DNA from 2 places in the Pantoea sp. X-Soil-MYKO-1785 genome. Region 1 is predicted to be linked to the other one. Evidence: predicted binding sites of a transcription regulator. Region 1 holds the regulator's gene; the other holds the start of a gene.
The links. The regulator LexA, encoded in region 1, represses DNA repair genes until DNA is damaged. The targets are predictions, from matches to a motif close to TNCTGTATGTACATACAGNA.
Positions count from the first base shown of each region.

Region 2: a site for LexA is predicted at 2,015-2,034, ahead of umuD (translesion error-prone DNA polymerase V autoproteolytic subunit). Genes of this name have one in related genera too.

Region 1 covers NZ_AP036000.1:289,664-293,075, forward strand. Annotated here, with positions in the region: gene plsB (glycerol-3-phosphate 1-O-acyltransferase PlsB) at 1-928, opposite strand, end outside; gene AC6I8D_RS01290 (diacylglycerol kinase) at 1,058-1,426, shown strand; gene lexA (transcriptional repressor LexA) at 1,532-2,146, shown strand; gene dinF (MATE family efflux transporter DinF) at 2,251-3,412, shown strand, end outside.
Region 2 covers NZ_AP036003.1:32,663-36,074, forward strand. Annotated here, with positions in the region: gene AC6I8D_RS24400 (serine acetyltransferase) at 1-125, shown strand, start outside; gene umuC (translesion error-prone DNA polymerase V subunit UmuC) at 203-1,477, opposite strand; gene umuD (translesion error-prone DNA polymerase V autoproteolytic subunit) at 1,486-1,935, opposite strand; gene AC6I8D_RS24415 (EexN family lipoprotein) at 2,418-2,651, opposite strand; gene AC6I8D_RS24420 (hypothetical protein) at 2,938-3,412, shown strand, end outside.

The DNA of each region.
Region 1 (3,412 bases):
GGCTGCGATGGCAAGGCACATAGACGATTTCATGGCCATCCTGCGCCAGCTGACGGACTTTTTCGCCGCCATTAACGTTGATGCCCTGATAGAGCCGGCTCCAGAGCCAGCCCATGACGCGGTCGGTGACGCGAATCGCCTCATAGGAGAAGTTCGCCGCGATCTCTTCCATCATCTCAACCGCATTTTGCTGCGCTTTTTCATGGGAGATTTTTTTGCTGCGCGCTTCGTCTTCTACCGCTTTTTCAATCGCTTTGGATTGCAGCAGACGATTAAACAGATCCTGACGTGCCGGTAAGCGTGGGCCAACTGCCGCCAGCCGCTGACGGGCGAAATGAATGCGCGCCACCCGGGCCAGTTTCTGGGCGATTGATTGGTCGGTGCCGTGTTCGGTTGCCATACGGCGCAGCGAAACAGTCGGCGAGAAACGGACAAAACTGTCGCGTCCATGCCAGATTACCGCAAAGAATTTCTGCACACCGTTCAGCACCCGCAGGTGCGGCGTATCTTCGCCCTGAACCTCACGGCCTGGCGCCCGGCCAAACATCACCGTCACCGGCAGCATCTGGATATCCAGCTTGGGATTATTGCGGTGCAGGTCCAGGTAATCGTGAAAGATTTTCACCGATTCAACGCTGGGGACAAAATAGGGGAACACACGCGGGCCATCGTGGATAAAAACGTGGCGCGGCAGCAGCGAACCATCAATCTCCAGCGGAGAAAGCGGGTCGGGCAGATGATGCCGCAGGCACTGCGCGCGTAAAGTCAGTAAGTCCGCCTTCGAATCGTAAGGCAAAACGTACATAATGGGCCGGGTCGGGTCCAGACCATGTTCAGAAACGGGATCGGCCGGAATGGCCTTACTCTTTACCAAAAAGGACAATGGTAAATTCAGTAATTTGTAATAAAGTTTACGCCAACCTGACATAGACAACATGAAGCCTCTTGTTAGCAAAGCGCCGCAAGCATACCAGAAAGCGCAGCGAAGATCTGTGGTGGTGCCAATTGCACGCAGCCCAGACATTGACGTCAATCCGATGAAAGGGTTCCACTTACTATGGCAAATAATGCCACCGGTTTTGTAAGAATAGTGAAAGCCGCAGGTTATTCATGGCAGGGCCTGCGCGCCGCCTGGCAACACGAAGCCGCTTTCCGCCAGGAGGCGCTGGCCGCGCTGGCCGCCATTATTGTCGCCTGCTGGCTGGATGTCGATATCGTCTCCCGCATTCTGATGATTGGCGCTGTGGTGCTGGTGGTCATTGTCGAAATCCTCAACAGCGCCATTGAGGCGGTAGTGGATCGTATCGGTCAGGAGCGCCACCCTTTGGCCGGACGGGCCAAGGATATGGGCTCCGCGGCGGTGCTGATCAGCATCTTACTGGCACTGTTTGTCTGGATCGCGCTGCTTTGGTCGCATTTGCGATAAGCCTTCCACAACGCGTCAGATGGCGCGTTTTGCCTGAGAATCGGTTTCCATTTCACCAATACCTGTATATACTCACAGCGACTGTATAAACAACCAGGGGGCGGGATGAAAGCATTAACCAGCAGGCAGCAGCAGGTCTATGACCTGATTCGCGACCATATTACTCAAACGGGCATGCCGCCTACGCGTGCAGAAATTGCCGCGCAGCTGGGTTTCCGCTCGCCGAACGCGGCAGAAGAGCATCTTAAGGCACTGGCACGTAAAGGGGTGATTGAGATTGTTTCTGGCGCCTCACGCGGTATTCGCCTGTTGATGGAAGAAGAAGCGTCTGAAGGTCTGCCGTTGATTGGCCGGGTTGCTGCCGGTGAGCCGATCATGGCGCAGGAGCACATCGAAACCCATTACAAAGTGGATCCGGGCCTGTTCAAACCTTCTGCTGATTTTCTGCTGCGCGTCAGTGGAATGTCGATGAAAGATATCGGGATTATGGATGGCGACCTGCTCGCAGTACATAAAACCCAGGACGTGCGTAATGGCCAGGTTGTGGTGGCCCGCATTGATGATGAAGTAACGGTTAAACGCTGGAAGAAGCAGGGTGCTATTGTGCATCTGCTGCCTGAAAACAGTGATTTTGAGCCAATTATCGTCGATACGCGCGCTCAGTCGCTGACGGTCGAAGGTCTGGCGGTCGGTGTGGTTCGCAACGGCGAATGGCTCTGAGTCTGACATAACCACGCATTCGTAGCGTCTGATGCTATTCTGTCTGCCCTAATTTTGTCGCTGCTGCTCCCCTCTCTGCAGCGGCACCGAGCACGGAACTGCGAATGCGTTTTTTAACGGCTACCGACAAAAACCTCTGGCGGCTGGCGCTGCCGATGATCCTTTCTAACATCACCGTTCCTTTACTGGGAGTGGTCGATACTGCTGTCATTGGTCACCTCGACAGCCCGGTCTATCTTGGCGGGGTTGCGGTCGGTACGACAATCACCAGTTTCCTCTTCATGCTGCTGCTGTTCCTTCGAATGAGTACCACCGGCCTGACGGCGCAGGCTTTTGGTGCCGGCGATAAATTGGCACTGGCACGTGCGCTGACCCAGCCTTTAATCATTGCGCTGCTGGCTGGCGTGCTGTTCGTCTGCCTGCGTTCGCCAATCGCTGCGTTGGCGACCGATCTGATTGGCGGCGATGCCAGCGTTCTGCAACAGGCGACGCTGTTTATTCAGATCCGCTGGCTGAGTGCGCCCGCCACTCTGGCAAATCTGGTGATCCTTGGCTGGCTGCTGGGCGTGCAGTACGCGCGTGCGCCGGTCATCCTGCTGGTGATCGGCAATCTGGTCAATATTGTACTCGATCTGTGGCTGGTGATGGGCCTGCACTGGGGTGTGGCAGGCGCGGCAACCGCGACCGCACTGGCAGAGTATATAACGCTGGCCGTCGGTGCGGTGATGGTCTGGCGGGTATTGAAACTGCGTGGCATCACCCCGGCAATGCTGAAGCAGAGCTGGCGCGGTGACATGAAGCGGCTGCTGCGTCTTAATCGCGACATTATGCTGCGTTCGTTAATGCTGCAGCTCTGTTTTGCCTCGCTGACGGTGCTGGGCGCACGCATCGGTCCGCAGGTGGTGGCGGTGAACGCGGTATTGCTGATGTTTATCACCTTTACCGCCTATGCGCTGGATGGTTTTGCCTACGCGGTTGAAGCCTTCGCCGGTGAGGCGCATGGTGCGAAGGATGGCAGCCGGCTGCTGCGCGTCTGGCACTCTGCCTGCCGACAGGCGCTGGTGGTGGCCTTGCTGTTCTCATTGATTTATGCGTGTTTCGGTTCGCACATCGTGGCGCTGCTGACCTCGATCGAACAGCTGCAACAGGCGGCCGATCGCTATCTGATATGGCAGGTGATCCTGCCGCTGGTGGGGGTCTGGTGTTATCTGCTGGATGGCATGTTCATCGGTGCAACCCGCGGCCGGGAGATGCGTAACAGCATGG
Region 2 (3,412 bases), on a different replicon from region 1:
GCATTATTGGTGACATCACAATCGGTGATAACGTGACGATCGGCGCTATGGCATTTGTGAATAAAGATGTGCCAGCTAACAGCGTCGTCTACTGTGAAAAAAGCACGGTGGTCCGGCCAAAATAATCCAAATTGCTGATGCGCTGCTCATCACGGGCAGCGCTGAAAACGATCGGCTTCTCATCCGATTTGTTCGACAGACCTTATCTGACAAATGCCACAGGGATATCTTTCCAGTTTGTGGTCCAGGCTGGGGAAAGCAGCTCCCGTTTCATTTTCCACTCGTTGTTCACCCCCTGACGCGCAAACCACAGGTTTCCCAGCCCGGACTGATTTATGCCGTCCAGCACCTTCATCAGCTGCGCACTGTTTTTTCTCGGCTGATCTTCATCGAACAGGTTCAGCTGGCTGACGCCATGCGGCGTGAAGTCATCAAGCATGATGCCTGCCGTCATATAACGGCGACCTTCCAGCCAGATGCGGTCCAGCGAGCGCATGGCCACCTCGATGACGTCACGCGTATCCTGCGTCGGGCGCGGGAGCTTCTCACCGGCGCTGTTGCCGTAGAACACCTCATCTTTCGCGTGCGGCGAGGTCCGGATAAATACGCCAACGTGCCGGCAGAACTGACGCTCTTTCCTGAGCTTCTCTGCTGCGCGCGTGGCGTACTGGCAAAGCGCCTCCTGCATGGCCACCTTTGTGGTGATGCGTTCGCCGAAAGAGCGACTGGAGACGATCTGCTGCTTCGCTGGCGGCATCTCCTCGAGTGGTATACATGATTCGCCGTTAAGTTCGCGCACGGTTCGTTCAAGCACAACGCCGAAATTCTTGCGGATAAGGGCAGGGTGCGCTCGCGCCAGCTGCAGGGCGTTTTCAATACCCATCAGGTTAAGGCGCTTGCCGATGCGACGTCCCACCCCCCAGATTTCCTCTACAGGTTGATTCAGGAGAAGAGTTTCGGTTCTTTTAGGATTGCCGGGCGTCAGCGCCAGTACTCCCCGGAACTGCTTCCATTCCTTGCTTGCCCATTGCGCTGATTTTGCCAGTGTTTTTGAAGGTCCCATGCCCACGCCGACGATCAGGCCAGTCGTGGCCAGTACGTGCGCGCGCAGGCGCCGGCCAAAGTGCTCAAAGTCCTCGCAGCCATCGATGCCGCTCAAATCGAGGAACATTTCATCAATGGAATACTGCTCAACGCGGGGCGTCATTTCTTCCAGCGCTGTCATAATGCGCTGCGAAAGCGAGTGATATAAGGCGAAGTTGCTTGAAAATACGTGAACTTTCTCAGGATATTCCTGGGCTTTAAGCTGAAACCACGGCATACCCATTTTGATACCCATGGCGATTGCTCCGACCGATCTTGCGATTACACAGCCATCGTTATTGCTCAACACCACTACGGGTTTGCCGCGCAGGTCCGGCCTAAACAGCGCCTCGCAACTGGCATAAAACTTGTTTGCGTCGGCTAATCCTAACATGGGCATGGTTACCTCCGGCGCGCGCGAGTACTGTTAAAAAACCATGTGACCACGCCAAGCAGCTGCAGCTCTTCCGGGTAGATAACGGGGTAGGCCGGATTCATGGGCAGCAGCGCAATGCACGGCTGCAGCTGCAGGCGCTTGACCGTAAACTCGCCGTCTACCTCCGCGATGACGATGTCGTGGTGCGCGGCCTCTTCTGCCCGGTCAACCACCATGACGTCGCCATCAAACAGGCCGAGATCCTGCATGCTGTTGCCGCTGGCACGCACGAAGAACGTCGACGCGCGCCGGCGAATGCAGAGCTCGTTGAGATCGAGCTCTTTTTCGACGTAATCCTGTGCAGGGGAGGGGAAGCCGGCCGCGCAGGGCTCCGCATAGAGCGGCACGCGTACTCTGGGCGTAAAAATGGGTGGCCAGAGCAGAGTGAGATCCGCAGAACAGGCTGCCTGTTTCATAGATCTGCCCTCTGCAGATGAGCCGGGGATAAGGCAATTGCTGTCTGTACGTCACGCATAAAAATCCTCCTCAAATAAATACTGTGTTTATGTACAGTATTAATTAGGCGGATTTGTCTGGCAAGTCCCTAAGCTGAACGATCGCCGTTTAGCAGGTCATCTGCCTGAATGGCGACCAGTTTTATTTTCCAGTGACGTCGGACGTCATTTCTGAAGCATCTGCAGCAGAACCGCTCTCCGGTTCTTCGCATTGCTTGCATTTCTGCAGATGGGCGGCCAGCCGGAAATTTGCAGGTATTAATTGTGGCCGATGCTTCGGTTACCGCGAAATTGCAGGCTGTGCCGCCTCCAAAAATCACATGCCCGCTGCTCGTTCATAGCGCTCAAAGTCAGGCGAGTGGAAGCTGTTTAGTGCTTAAGGCGTTTAACCGAACGGCGAAAAGGGCACATAAAAAACCGCCTGGCGGCGGCTTGTATGATTTTCACCAACTCTTGTTTGGACTTTTGGTATATGAGCCGCTACGGAAGCTGGCATCAATCGCGTTGCGACAGTCTTCGGTGCCGCGCGGATCGGAGGCTTTTTTACACTCTTCAACTTTCGCGTTTCGTTCCTTATCGTTCGCCTTATACCACTCAAGGCTCTGTGCATTCGCATCAAAGCCGGCGAGTAGCGTGGCGACCAGCACACCTAGTGAAAGTATTCCCGTTCTCATCATTTACCTTTTAATGCATGGACTGCGGAACAAATTATAGTTCGGCAACGCGTCCGGTTCCACGGTTCGGCATATGGGAGGCTTTCCTGAACGAAGGGAAATTTTGTTCGGCGCGTGCAAACGGTGTTTACAAAGTAAGGATGTACTAAGTCCAATATGTGCTAAAAGCAGAAGTTGTTAACATCAAGTTCCAATAATTATTATGGAGCAAATCACCGGGCTCAAGAAAAAGCTCAACGTATATGGGAAATAAGAAATGTTCAAATTTAAGGCTCTACTGAACCTTCCAATGCAATTTTCACATTATGACGTAAGCCTGACCTTTGAAATTATTGCCTCTCTAAATGCGCAAACTGATGCCTCTATCGAAGCGAATATAAGCCAATATCGTACTGAAGGGCCTGAAGTGGAAGAGCATGAAATTTCGGCTGAAGATAATGCTTATCACATTGTTGAGTACTATATGGGGCTTGATAGCGGCTCTGTTGATTTAGATGATATGTTCACATCGTACTATCCCAGCGTTACACGTCGCTCTGTCTTCTTGACGTTATATGGCATGCTTGAGCACGATTTCGAGAAGCTATGCAATGGCTTTGCAAGAATTCACAACGCTCCCGTAAGGTTGTCTGATCTCAAAGGTAGTGGTTTTGAGCGTTGTGATCTGTATGCCAGAAAGATAATAGGCATGAAAACTTCAGATCATTACTCTGCTGTTAAAAAAGTAACTAAGTTGCGTAATGCTTGTGCGCACAACGATGCGC